3 regions of the Streptomyces sp. Y7 genome follow, and region 2 is predicted to be linked to each of the others. Evidence: riboswitches for the same ligand, from Rfam matches in the RefSeq annotation. Region 2 holds a riboswitch; each other region holds the start of a gene.
The links. Region 2 has a riboswitch for cyclic di-AMP ahead of ACGFW6_RS24990 (transglycosylase family protein). Riboswitches for the same ligand answer to the same signal wherever they lie in the genome.
Positions count from the first base shown of each region.

Region 1: another riboswitch for cyclic di-AMP. It lies ahead of ACGFW6_RS40815 (LysM peptidoglycan-binding domain-containing M23 family metallopeptidase); the one in region 2 lies ahead of ACGFW6_RS24990 (transglycosylase family protein).
Region 3: another riboswitch for cyclic di-AMP. It lies ahead of ACGFW6_RS36720 (M23 family metallopeptidase); the one in region 2 lies ahead of ACGFW6_RS24990 (transglycosylase family protein).

Region 1 covers NZ_JBIDDQ010000034.1:13,337-16,831, reverse strand. Annotated here, with positions in the region: gene ACGFW6_RS40820 (alpha-galactosidase) at 1-1,098, shown strand, start outside; cyclic di-AMP (ydaO/yuaA leader) riboswitch at 1,398-1,563, shown strand; gene ACGFW6_RS40815 (LysM peptidoglycan-binding domain-containing M23 family metallopeptidase) at 1,568-2,506, shown strand; gene ACGFW6_RS40810 (SGNH/GDSL hydrolase family protein) at 2,752-3,495, shown strand, end outside.
Region 2 covers NZ_JBIDDQ010000010.1:103,674-107,168, reverse strand. Annotated here, with positions in the region: gene ACGFW6_RS24995 (transglycosylase family protein) at 1-778, shown strand, start outside; cyclic di-AMP (ydaO/yuaA leader) riboswitch at 987-1,186, shown strand; gene ACGFW6_RS24990 (transglycosylase family protein) at 1,191-1,877, shown strand; gene eno (phosphopyruvate hydratase) at 2,198-3,484, shown strand.
Region 3 covers NZ_JBIDDQ010000024.1:102,244-105,738, reverse strand. Annotated here, with positions in the region: gene ACGFW6_RS36725 (PrsW family intramembrane metalloprotease) at 1-953, shown strand, start outside; gene ACGFW6_RS36720 (M23 family metallopeptidase) at 1,078-2,103, opposite strand; cyclic di-AMP (ydaO/yuaA leader) riboswitch at 2,115-2,272, opposite strand; gene ACGFW6_RS36715 (PP2C family protein-serine/threonine phosphatase) at 2,506-3,495, opposite strand, start outside.

The DNA.
Region 1 (3,495 bases), on a different contig from region 2:
GGCGTCGAGCTGTTCGTCGTGGACGACGGCTGGTTCGGGACGCGCACCAGCGATCGCGCCGGGCTCGGCGACTGGACGCCGAACCCCGACCGCTTCCCCTCCGGCCTCCGGCCGCTCGCCGAGTACGTGCACACGCTCGGCATGCAGTTCGGCATCTGGGTCGAGCCGGAAATGGTCAATCCGGACAGCGACCTGTATCGGGGACATCCCGAGTGGGTTCAGTATCAATCAGGACGAAAGCGGACGGAATTCCGTAATCAACTGGTGCTGAACCTCGCCCGCGACGACGTTCAGGAGTACCTGTGGGCGCAGCTCGACGGGCTCCTCTCCAGTGCCCCGATCGACTATGTGAAGTGGGACTTCAACCGCTGCTTCAGCGACGCCGGCTGGCCCGGTGAGGCGTATCCGCAGCGTCTGTGGGTCGACCATGTGCGAGCCTTGTACGGCCTGCTGGACCGGCTGCGCGCCGCTCACCCCGGCGTCGCCTTCGAGTCCTGCTCGGGCGGCGGCGGACGGGTCGATCTCGGCGTGCTCGGCCGCACGGACCAGGTGTGGACCTCGGACAACACCGACCCCCTCGACCGGCTCGCCATCCAGCACGGCTTCAGTCAGATCCATCCCGCCCGCGCCATGGCCGCCTGGGTCACCGACAGTCCGAACGCCATGCTCAACCACCGCGCGAGCTCGTTGCGCTTCCGGTTCGTGAGCGCGATGGCGGGGGTGCTCGGGGTCGGCGGTGACCTCACGCAATGGACCGAGGAGGAGCTCGCCGAGGCCGGGGAGTGGGTGGCCCTCTACAAGAAGATCCGGTCCTTGGTCCAGCGCGGTGACCTCTATCGGCTGCGGCCTCCGCGGGGTGGGCTCAGTGCGGTGCAGTACGTGCTCGGGGGCGAGACGGTGGTCCTCGCCTGGCTTCAGGCGCAGCGTTTCGGGGAGCCTCTTCCGGCGCTGCGACTGCAAGGTCTGGATCCGGCATCGACCTACGAATGCCTTGAAACGGGCGAAATTCACCGAGGTGCCGTACTGGTACATCACGGACTGCGGACCGGTCTGCACGGTGACCTTGATGCGGCAGTTATTCGACTCCGTCGCATCTAGGTGTTCTGTCCGAATTGGCGCCTTCCTTCCAACTCGGCCTGCAATAAAGAAAGCTGGAGCGGCGTCACGTGAGGAGCGTCATATCCGTGACGGTGCGTCGCCCGTCATGTTCACGTAATTCATGCACTTTTCAAGGGGCTTTGAGTCGGGCGGTACTCCCGTATTTCACGCACGGTGACGGCTAATTCCCACAAGGGATCAAGAGGAACGCATTCGGACGGAACCCCTCACTTGTTCCCATGCGTCTTCCTCGCTTACGTTCACGACCAATCCGGACGGACGCCCAATCCTGCCGCCGCTCGGATTCCGCGCAAACTCACCCGTGCACGGCAGGAGCGGGGGACCCACAGGTAGAACCGCCTGTTCCGGTCTCCGGAACGGCTAGGGGTCAAGTCGCGCCATGGCGCGGCCGGGCATCTCCAGCCCGCACCCGACAGCTCACCTCGCAGGCGCCGGAGAGGAATTCGTCATGCCCGCGAAGGGTAAGCATCGCCGTCCGAAGTCCCTGCGCTTCACGCGCTCCATCGCCGTCGCCGGAACCGGTGGCGCCGCCCTCGCTCTGCCCCTGATGGGAGCCGCCGGCGCCCACGCCGCTCCGTCGCAGTCCGTTTCGGAAAAGGCCGTTCAGTCCCTTCCGGTCGCCGGCCAGAAGGCCGTCGAGAAGAAGGCCGCCCAGAAGAAGTCGGGCGTACGGACTTATTCGGTGAAGGTCGGCGATTACCTTTCGAAGATCGCCGACGAGCAGAACGTCAGCGGTGGCTGGAAGAAGCTCTACGCCGACAACCGTGACGCCGTCGGCTCCGACCCGTCGCTGATTCACCCGGGTCTCAAGCTCGCCCTCGGCGGCAAGAAGGCCGCGACGACCGCCCCCAAGTCGTCGCCCTCCAAGCCCTCTTCGGCGTCCGAGTCGTCCAAGAAGGACGCGCCCACCACGAAGTCCTCCACGCCGAAGAAGGCCCAGAAGGCGACCACGGCCGCCGAGACCACCAGCACGGTCAACGGCTTCTCCGCTCCGCTGTCCGGCGCCTCCCTCGGCACCGGCTACAAGGTCGCGGGCAGCATGTGGTCCAGCGGCTACCACACCGGCGTCGACTTCGCCGCCGCGACCGGCACCCCGCTCAAGGCGGTCGGCGCGGGCACCGTCGTCTCGGCCGGCTGGGGCGGCGCGTACGGCAACCAGGTCGTCATCCAGCTCGCCGACGGCTACTACGCCCAGTACGCCCACCTGTCCTCGCTCTCGGTCTCCAGCGGCCAGACGGTGACCGCGGGCCAGCAGATCGGCCTCTCCGGCGCGACCGGCAACGTCACCGGCCCGCACCTGCACTTCGAGATCCGCACCACGCCGGACTACGGCTCGGACGTGGACCCGGTCGCCTACCTGCGTGGCAAGGGCGTCGCCATCGGCTGACGCGCGTCCACGCGAGAACCACCTGCCTGACACGCGGCCGAAGGCCGGACCCCGATCCCCGGGTCCGGCCTTCGGCATGTTGCGCCCACAACACCCCTGTTGAAAGGGTTATTCCACGTTTGGCGAACACTTTAGGAGTGGCTTATCTCACCGCTCGTCAACCCTTTCCTACGGTCGCGTAGGTCACATTCAAAGGTGAATCATGTGCCGATGTGGCAGACGATTCGAAGAGTGACAGCAGTGCAGTGATCGGGTCGTACGTTGCGGTGGGGGACAGCTTCACCGAGGGCGTCGGCGACCCTGGCCCCGACGGGGCCTTCGTCGGCTGGGCCGACCGTTTCGCGGTTCTCCTCGCGGACCGGCGCCCCGAGGGCGACTTCAACTACACGAACCTCGCCGTGCGCGGCAAACTGCTCGACCAGATCGTCGAGCACCAGCTTCCCAGGGCCGCCGAACTGGCCCCGGACCTGGTCTCGTTCTGTGCGGGCGGCAACGACATCATCCGACCCGGAACCGACCCCGATGAGGTGGCCGAGCGCTTCGAACGGGCGATCGTCCGGCTCACCTCGGCCGTCGGCACCGTCATGGTGACGACCGGCTTCGACACCCGTGGCGTGCCCGTGCTGAGGCACCTGCGCGGCAAGATCGCCACGTACAACGGGCATGTGCGGGCCATCGCCGACCGGTACGGCTGCCCGGTGCTCGACCTGTGGTCCCTGAAGACCGTTCAGGATCGCCGCGCCTGGGATGGCGACCGGCTCCACCTGTCTCCCGAGGGCCACACACGTGTGGCGCTCCGCGCGGGCCAGGTCCTCGGTCTGGAGATCCCCGCCGACCCGGACCAGCCGTGGCCGCCGCTCCCGCCCCGCGGCACCCTCGAGGTGCGCCGGGACGACGTCCACTGGGCGCGGGAGTACCTGGTGCCGTGGATCGGCCGGCGACTGCGCGGTGAATCGTCGGGGGACCATGTGACCGCCAAGGGCGCGCTG
Region 2 (3,495 bases):
CTCGCAGCAGATAGCCGTGGCCCAGGAGATCCTCGCGGACCAGGGGACCAGGCCCTGGGGTACCTGCGCGGTGCTCAACGGCCTCACCAAGAAGTCCGGATCGGTCGACCTCGACACCGGGGTGGAGGACGACTCGCCCTCCGCAGTGTCCGGATCCTCCGGATTGCTCGATTCGTCCAACTCGTCGAATTCATCGGATTCGTCGTCGGAGTCCGACTCTTCCGACTCCAGTGGCGCCTCCGAGTCGTCGACGCCCTCCGGTGATCCTTCGGAGTCGGCGAGCGGCACCCCGGATGCTTCGTCCGAATCGCCCGGGAAGTCCTCTTCCTCGCCCTCTTCGTCCGGTAAGTCCGAGAAGCCCTCGACGTCCGATGCGTCCCCCGAAGCGAGCGCCTCGCAGTCACCGGAGAGCTCGCCGACCGAGGCGGCCAATGCGGACAATGAGGACAACTGGTCCCAGGATGCGGGCTTCTGGAGCCTCGTCGACACCGGTTCGGTCGACGGCGCGGCCGAGGGTGCGGTCGAGGAGGCGACGGCCGGCACCGGCCGGCACCGCGGCCCCAGCGCCGAGGAGAGTGACAGCGCCGAGGTGACCACCAAGTCCACCGGGCGCCACGCCTCGTACAAGGTCCGCGAGGGCGACACGCTCGCCTCCATCGCCGACTCCCTTGACCTCGACGGCGGATGGCGCGCGCTGTACCAGGCGAACAAGAAGGCCATCGGCACCGACGCGGACCACATCTCCCCCGGTCAGACCCTGGACGTCCCCGTCGCATAGTGGTCGAACAGGGCGAAAAACTGGGCCAGTTCGCGTCACGTTTCGCGGCTAATGTCCGATTGATCAGCAGTGAGAGATAGATCTCAGAAGCCCTGATCGTCTTTGTAAATCCGCGAATCGCGTGTCTACGGTCGTGACCGCTCGCCTCCAGTGCGAGCCCCGACAGCCGTCACGCCGAATCCTGCCGGCGGCCGTACGGGAACAGTCGTCGCGTCAAGCGCCGTAGGCAGGAGCGGGGGACCCAAGGTTTGCGCCGGGTCCGGCAGTTGAGGCCTTTCGAGGCCGCACCGCCGGAGCCGGCTCGGGGTGAAGCCGCGCAGCGGGAGCCGAGAGGCGAACGTGCGCGGCCGGGCAACTCAACCGGCCCGAACCCGACAGCTCACCTCGTAGGCGTCGGTGAGGGGATCCAACCATGCTGTTTTCCAGCAAGGGCAAGCACCGTCGTCCGTCCAAGGCCGCCCGTGCCATCGCCGTCGTCGGCGTCACCGGTGCCGCCGCCGTCGCCGCCCCGCTGATGGCCGCCGGCAACGCCTCGGCCGCCACCGCCTCCGAGTGGGACGCTGTCGCCCAGTGCGAGGCCGGCGGCAACTGGTCGATCAACACCGGCAACGGCTACTACGGCGGTCTGCAGTTCTCCGCCTCCACCTGGGCCGCGTACGGCGGCACGGCGTACGCCTCCACCGCCGACCAGGCCACCAAGGCCCAGCAGATCGAGATAGGCGAGAAGGTCCTCGCGGGCCAGGGCAAGGGTGCCTGGCCGAACTGCGGCACCGGCCTGTCGAGCGCCGCGTACAACGGCTCCTCCGCCGGCTCCTCGCAGAGCACCGAGTCCACCACCCGCTCCTCCGAGCAGCAGTCGGCCTCCCGCTCCGCCGACCGCCCGGCCGCCAAGAAGAGCACCAAGACCGTCACCACCCCGACCGGCAAGAAGGTCAAGAAGGGCGACGGCGAGTACAAGGTCGCCAAGGGTGACACCCTCAGCTCGATCGCGGCCGAGCACGACGTCAAGGGCGGCTGGGAGAAGCTCTTCAAGCTGAACAAGGACATCGTCGAGGACGCCAACCTGATCTACCCGGGTCAGCAGCTGCACCTCAAGTAAGAGGGCGCGGCCACGGCGAACACGCGGCCGACAGCTGAACCACAGCGCCCTCACATCCGTGGACCTCATAGTGAGGGCGTCGTGCGGACCACCCCCGTCCCCACGAACACCCCGCCTCGGTGCGTTTTCCCCCGTACGCACCGGGGCGGGGCTCTTTCTTGTGTGCGGTTGTGTGCGGACGTTTTTGTTCCGTTCGGAAACAATTTACTCTCGGTTCTGTCCACGGGGCGGTCGACCGCTGGTCTGACGCCCGGAGCCGGTTAGGCTCGTCTCGCAGTCCCACCGCGGACCGCGTACCCGCGTCACATCCCAAGAAGGAGATGCTCGTGCCGTCCATCGACGTCGTCGTAGCCCGGGAAATCCTGGACTCCCGAGGCAATCCCACGGTCGAGGTCGAGGTCGGCCTCGACGACGGCAGCACGGGTCGTGCCGCCGTCCCGTCCGGCGCCTCCACGGGCGCCTTCGAGGCCATCGAGCTCCGCGACGGTGACCCGAACCGCTACCAGGGCAAGGGTGTCGAGAAGGCCGTCCTCGCCGTCATCGAGCAGATCGGCCCGGAGCTCGTCGGCTACGACGCCACCGAGCAGCGCCTGATCGACCAGGCCATGTTCGACCTGGACGCCACCGACAACAAGGGCTCCCTCGGCGCCAACGCCATCCTCGGCGTCTCCCTCGCCGTCGCGCACGCCGCCTCCGAGGCGTCGGACCTGCCGCTGTTCCGCTACCTCGGTGGCCCGAACGCGCACCTGCTGCCCGTCCCGATGATGAACATCCTCAACGGCGGATCCCACGCGGACTCCAACGTCGACATCCAGGAGTTCATGATCGCCCCGATCGGCGCGGAGTCCTTCTCCGAGGCGCTGCGCTGGGGCACCGAGGTCTACCACACCCTCAAGAAGGTGCTGAAGGGCCGCGGCCTGTCCACCGGCCTCGGCGACGAGGGCGGCTTCGCCCCGAACCTCGGCTCCAACCGTGAGGCCCTCGACCTCATCCTCGAAGCGATCAAGGAAGCCGGCTACGCGCCCGGCGAGCAGATCGCCCTCGCGCTCGACGTCGCCGCCTCCGAGTTCTACAAGGACGGCAAGTACCTCTTCGAGGGCAAGGAGCGCTCCGCCGCCGAGATGACGGAGTACTACGAGGAGCTCGTGGCGGCCTACCCGCTCGTCTCCATCGAGGACCCGCTGTTCGAGGACGACTGGGCCGGCTGGAAGGTCCTCACCGACAAGCTGGGCGACAAGGTCCAGATCGTCGGCGACGACCTCTTCGTCACCAACCCCGAGCGCCTGGCCCGCGGCATCGACGACGGCGCCGCCAACGCGCTCCTCGTCAAGGTCAACCAGATCGGCTCGCTCACCGAGACCCTCGACGCCGTCGAGCTCGCCCAGCGCAGCGGCTTCAAGTGCATGATGTCCCACCGCTCCGGCGAGACCGAGGACGTCACCATCGCCGACCTGGCCGTCGCCACCAACTGCGGCCAGATCAAGACCGGCGCCCCGGCCCGCTCCGAGCGCGTCGCCAAGTACAACCAGCTGCTGCGCATCGAGGAGATCCTCGACGACGCCGCGGTGTACGCCGGCCGCAGCGCCTTCCCGCGCTTCAAGGGCTGACCTCACCTGAC
Region 3 (3,495 bases), on a different contig from region 2:
TGGCGAAGGCCGCGGCCGTGCTGCTGGTCTTCCTCTTCCGCCGCCGGGACTTCACCGGCATCGTCGACGGCGTGGTGATAGCCGGGGTCACCGCCACCGGCTTCGCGTTCACCGAGAACATCCTCTACCTCGGCACCGCCTTCGGTACCGACCAGCTCTCCGGCGACAGCGGCATCGCCTCCGTCACGGCGGCGACCTTCTTCGTCCGCGTCATCATGTCGCCCTTCGCGCACCCGCTCTTCACCGTGCTGACCGGCATCGGCTTCGGAATCGCCGCGCTGTCGGGCGAGCGCCAGCATGTGCGCCGGGTCCTGCTCCCGTTCCTCGGCCTGCTGCTCGCGATGGGCATGCACGCCCTGTGGAACGGCTCCTCCACCTTCGGCGAGTACGGCTTCTTCGCCGTGTACGCGACCCTCATGGTGCCCGCGTTCGGGCTGCTGACCTGGCTGGTGATCTGGACCCGCCAGCGCGAGCTGCGGACCGTGCGTGAGGAACTGCCCGCCTATGTCATGGCCGGGTGGCTGTCGCCGGGCGAGCCGTTCGCGCTGGGCTCGATGCGGGACCGCCGGGTGGCCCGGCAGTACGCGCGTCGGCGCGGCGGACGGGCGGCGGCGCGGACGGTCGCGCAATACGAGGCCTACGCCACGTCGCTGGCGTTCCTGCGGCACCGGGGACGCCTCGGGAAGGCCGGCGCGGACTTCGTCGTACGGGAACAGGAGCTCCTGCAGGCCCTGTGGCACCGCCGGGAGTTCGCCCGCCCGGCCCTGGAACACGCGGCCTCAGCACAGGCCCGGCAGGCACACGAGCACGGATACGGGCACGGGCACGGGTACGGGTACGGGTACGCATACCCGGCGCCGGCGCCGGTCTACTGGCAGTCCTACGGCCAGGTCGACGGGCCCGGGTACGGCCCGACGGCGCCGTACCCCGCGTACAACCCGTACCGGACGTGACCGGGCCGGCGCACGGGAAGCGTTGACCGGCTCCGCGGACATGCCGAAAACCGGCAGCCCTGACGTCGGGGGGTCGTCGCCAGGACCGCCGGGGATCAGAAGTGGATACCCGTTTCGGGGTGGGTCAGGGGGTGAGGCCCTTGCCCTGGAGCCAGGCCATCGGGTCGATGCCGTTGGTGCTGCCGTCGGGGTGCACCTCGAGGTGCAGGTGGGCGCCGGTCACGTTGCCGGTGGCACCCACGCGGCCGATGACGTCGCCGGTGTTGACCTTCTGGCCCACGCTGACGCTGATCGAGGACTGGTGCGCGAACCAGAGCTCGGTGCCGTCGTCGAGGGTGATCTCGGTCTTGTAGCCGTAGGAGCCGTCCCAGCCGGCGAAGGTGACCGTGCCGGAGTGGATCGCCTTGATCAGCGTCCCGGTGGGGGCGGCGAAGTCGAGGCCGGTGTGGTACCCGGAGGACCAGTAGGCGCCGGCCTGGCCGAACGTCGAGGTGATCGTGTACGAGGAGGTCGGCAGCGTGTACTGCTTGGCCAGCTCGGCGAGGCGCTCGGCCTCGGCCTTCTTGCGGGCCTCCTCCTCGGCGGCGGCCTTCGCGGCGGCGGCCTTGGCCTTGGCCTCGGTCTCCGCCTTGGCGGCCGCTTCGGCGGCCTCCTTCTCGGCGGCGGCGACGGCGGCCGCGGCGGCCTTGCTGTCGATCTGGTCCTGCTGGAGCTCGGCCTGCGCGATGATCCGGCTGCGCAGCGCCTCACCGGCGTCCGAGGTGCCCTGCGCGGTCTGCTCGGTCGTCTCGCCCATCGTGCTGAGGGCGGTGGCCGTGTCCTCGGCGGGCTCGGAGGAGTCGTCGGAGATCAGCGGCAGGTCGGGCATGGTGATGGCGACCGGCGGCTTGCCGCTGTTCGCGCTGGCCATGCCGCCCGCGCCGACGGCGGCTATGACGCCTACGCCGAGAACGGTGGAGCTGCGGGCGAGTCCCCCGCCACGCTGCTTGGAGACGCGGTGCCTGCCACGAACGGGACGAAGGGAATCCGCGGTGGGGTTCCACTCCTCGAACGGGCCCTCGTCGGTGCGGTTGCGGTCGTAGCCGAAGGTTTCCGTGCTGCGCTGACTCGGCACGAACGGGGCTTGCGGAGCAGGCCGGTTGGACGCCACGTGGGCGTACTCCTTTCCTTCCTTCTCGCCTACCGGGTTAGCTGACGGGTTCGGAGCAGGAAGGTCTCCTACGCGCGTATATCAACCGTGACTTCCCGGCGATATCCGCGCGATTCACCCCAGGGTGGTGGTTCCCCGGCTCCCTTGCGGGACTCGGCGCGTGCGCACGGAGCCGACTCTTGTGACGGCTGGGACGACCGCGCTGCGTTATCGAACGTTAATAGACGCGGGGTGCGGATTCCAAGCTGTTCCTCTTGATCATTAACGATTTCCGCCTGGACTTACGGGTCACGAGTGGCCTAAATCGGGCGAGTTGGCCAAACCTCAGAGACCACATAGGTATTGACGGTGTGTCAGTTGTTATGCGGAGGGGGGTCGTCCGATCACCCCCGGTGACGACGATCAGGGCCGGCGTACGGCCATGAGCGCCATGTCGTCCGCCATTCCTCCACCGGAGTGCCGTCTCACCTCCACCGAAAGCACACCAAGCAGGGCACCGGGTTCGCGCAGCGCGTTGGCGCGTCCCGCGAGACCCGTCTCGGGGTCGTAGAACCGCCCGCCCTCGTCCCGTGCCTCGGACAGTCCGTCGGTGTACAGCAGCAGCGTGGCCCCGCCCGGGAAGGCGGCCTCGTCGGCCCGGTCGGGCCAGGCGCCCAGTTCGCCCATGCCGAGCGGCAGGGCGGGTTCGGTGGCGGGCAGCGGCCGTACGGTCCCGTCGGCGTACAGCAGCAGCGGTGACGGATGCCCGCGGTTGACGAGGCGCACGATCGCCTCGCCGTGCGGGAGTTCGGCGAGTACGGCGGTGGTGAACCCCTCGCGGGCCTCGATCCCTTCGCGCCGGGTGCGCTCGCGCGCCAGGGCCCGCTCCAGCCGCTGCGCGACCGCCTCCAGCGTGGCCTCCTGCTCCGCGGCCTCCCTGAAGGCGCCGATCACGACGGCGACCGCGCCGACCGCGCTCATGCCCTTGCCGCGCACGTCCCCGACGATCAGCCGGACGCCGTGCGGACTGTCCTGCACCGCGTACAGGTCCCCGCCGATGGAGGCGCCCTCCTGCGCCGCCTCGTAGCGCGCGGCGATCTCGAAGCCGCCGATCCGCTCGGCGGGCTCCGGCAGGACGGCCCGCTGGGCGGCCTCGGCGATCTCACGGACGGAGGCGAGGCGCTCGTCGCTGCGGCGGACGAGGAGATGGATGAGGACGGCGAGCACGGAGACGACCACGGTGGTGACCAACTCGGTGATCACCTCCGCCTTGGGCAGGCCGCCGTGCAGGCCGCGGAGCACGAGCAGCACGGTGACGGCCACGACGCCGGTGAGCACCGTGCCGCGCAGCGAGTAGAGAGGGGCGGCGACCAGGGGCGCGGCGGTGAAGAAGGGAGCACCGGTGAAGTCGGT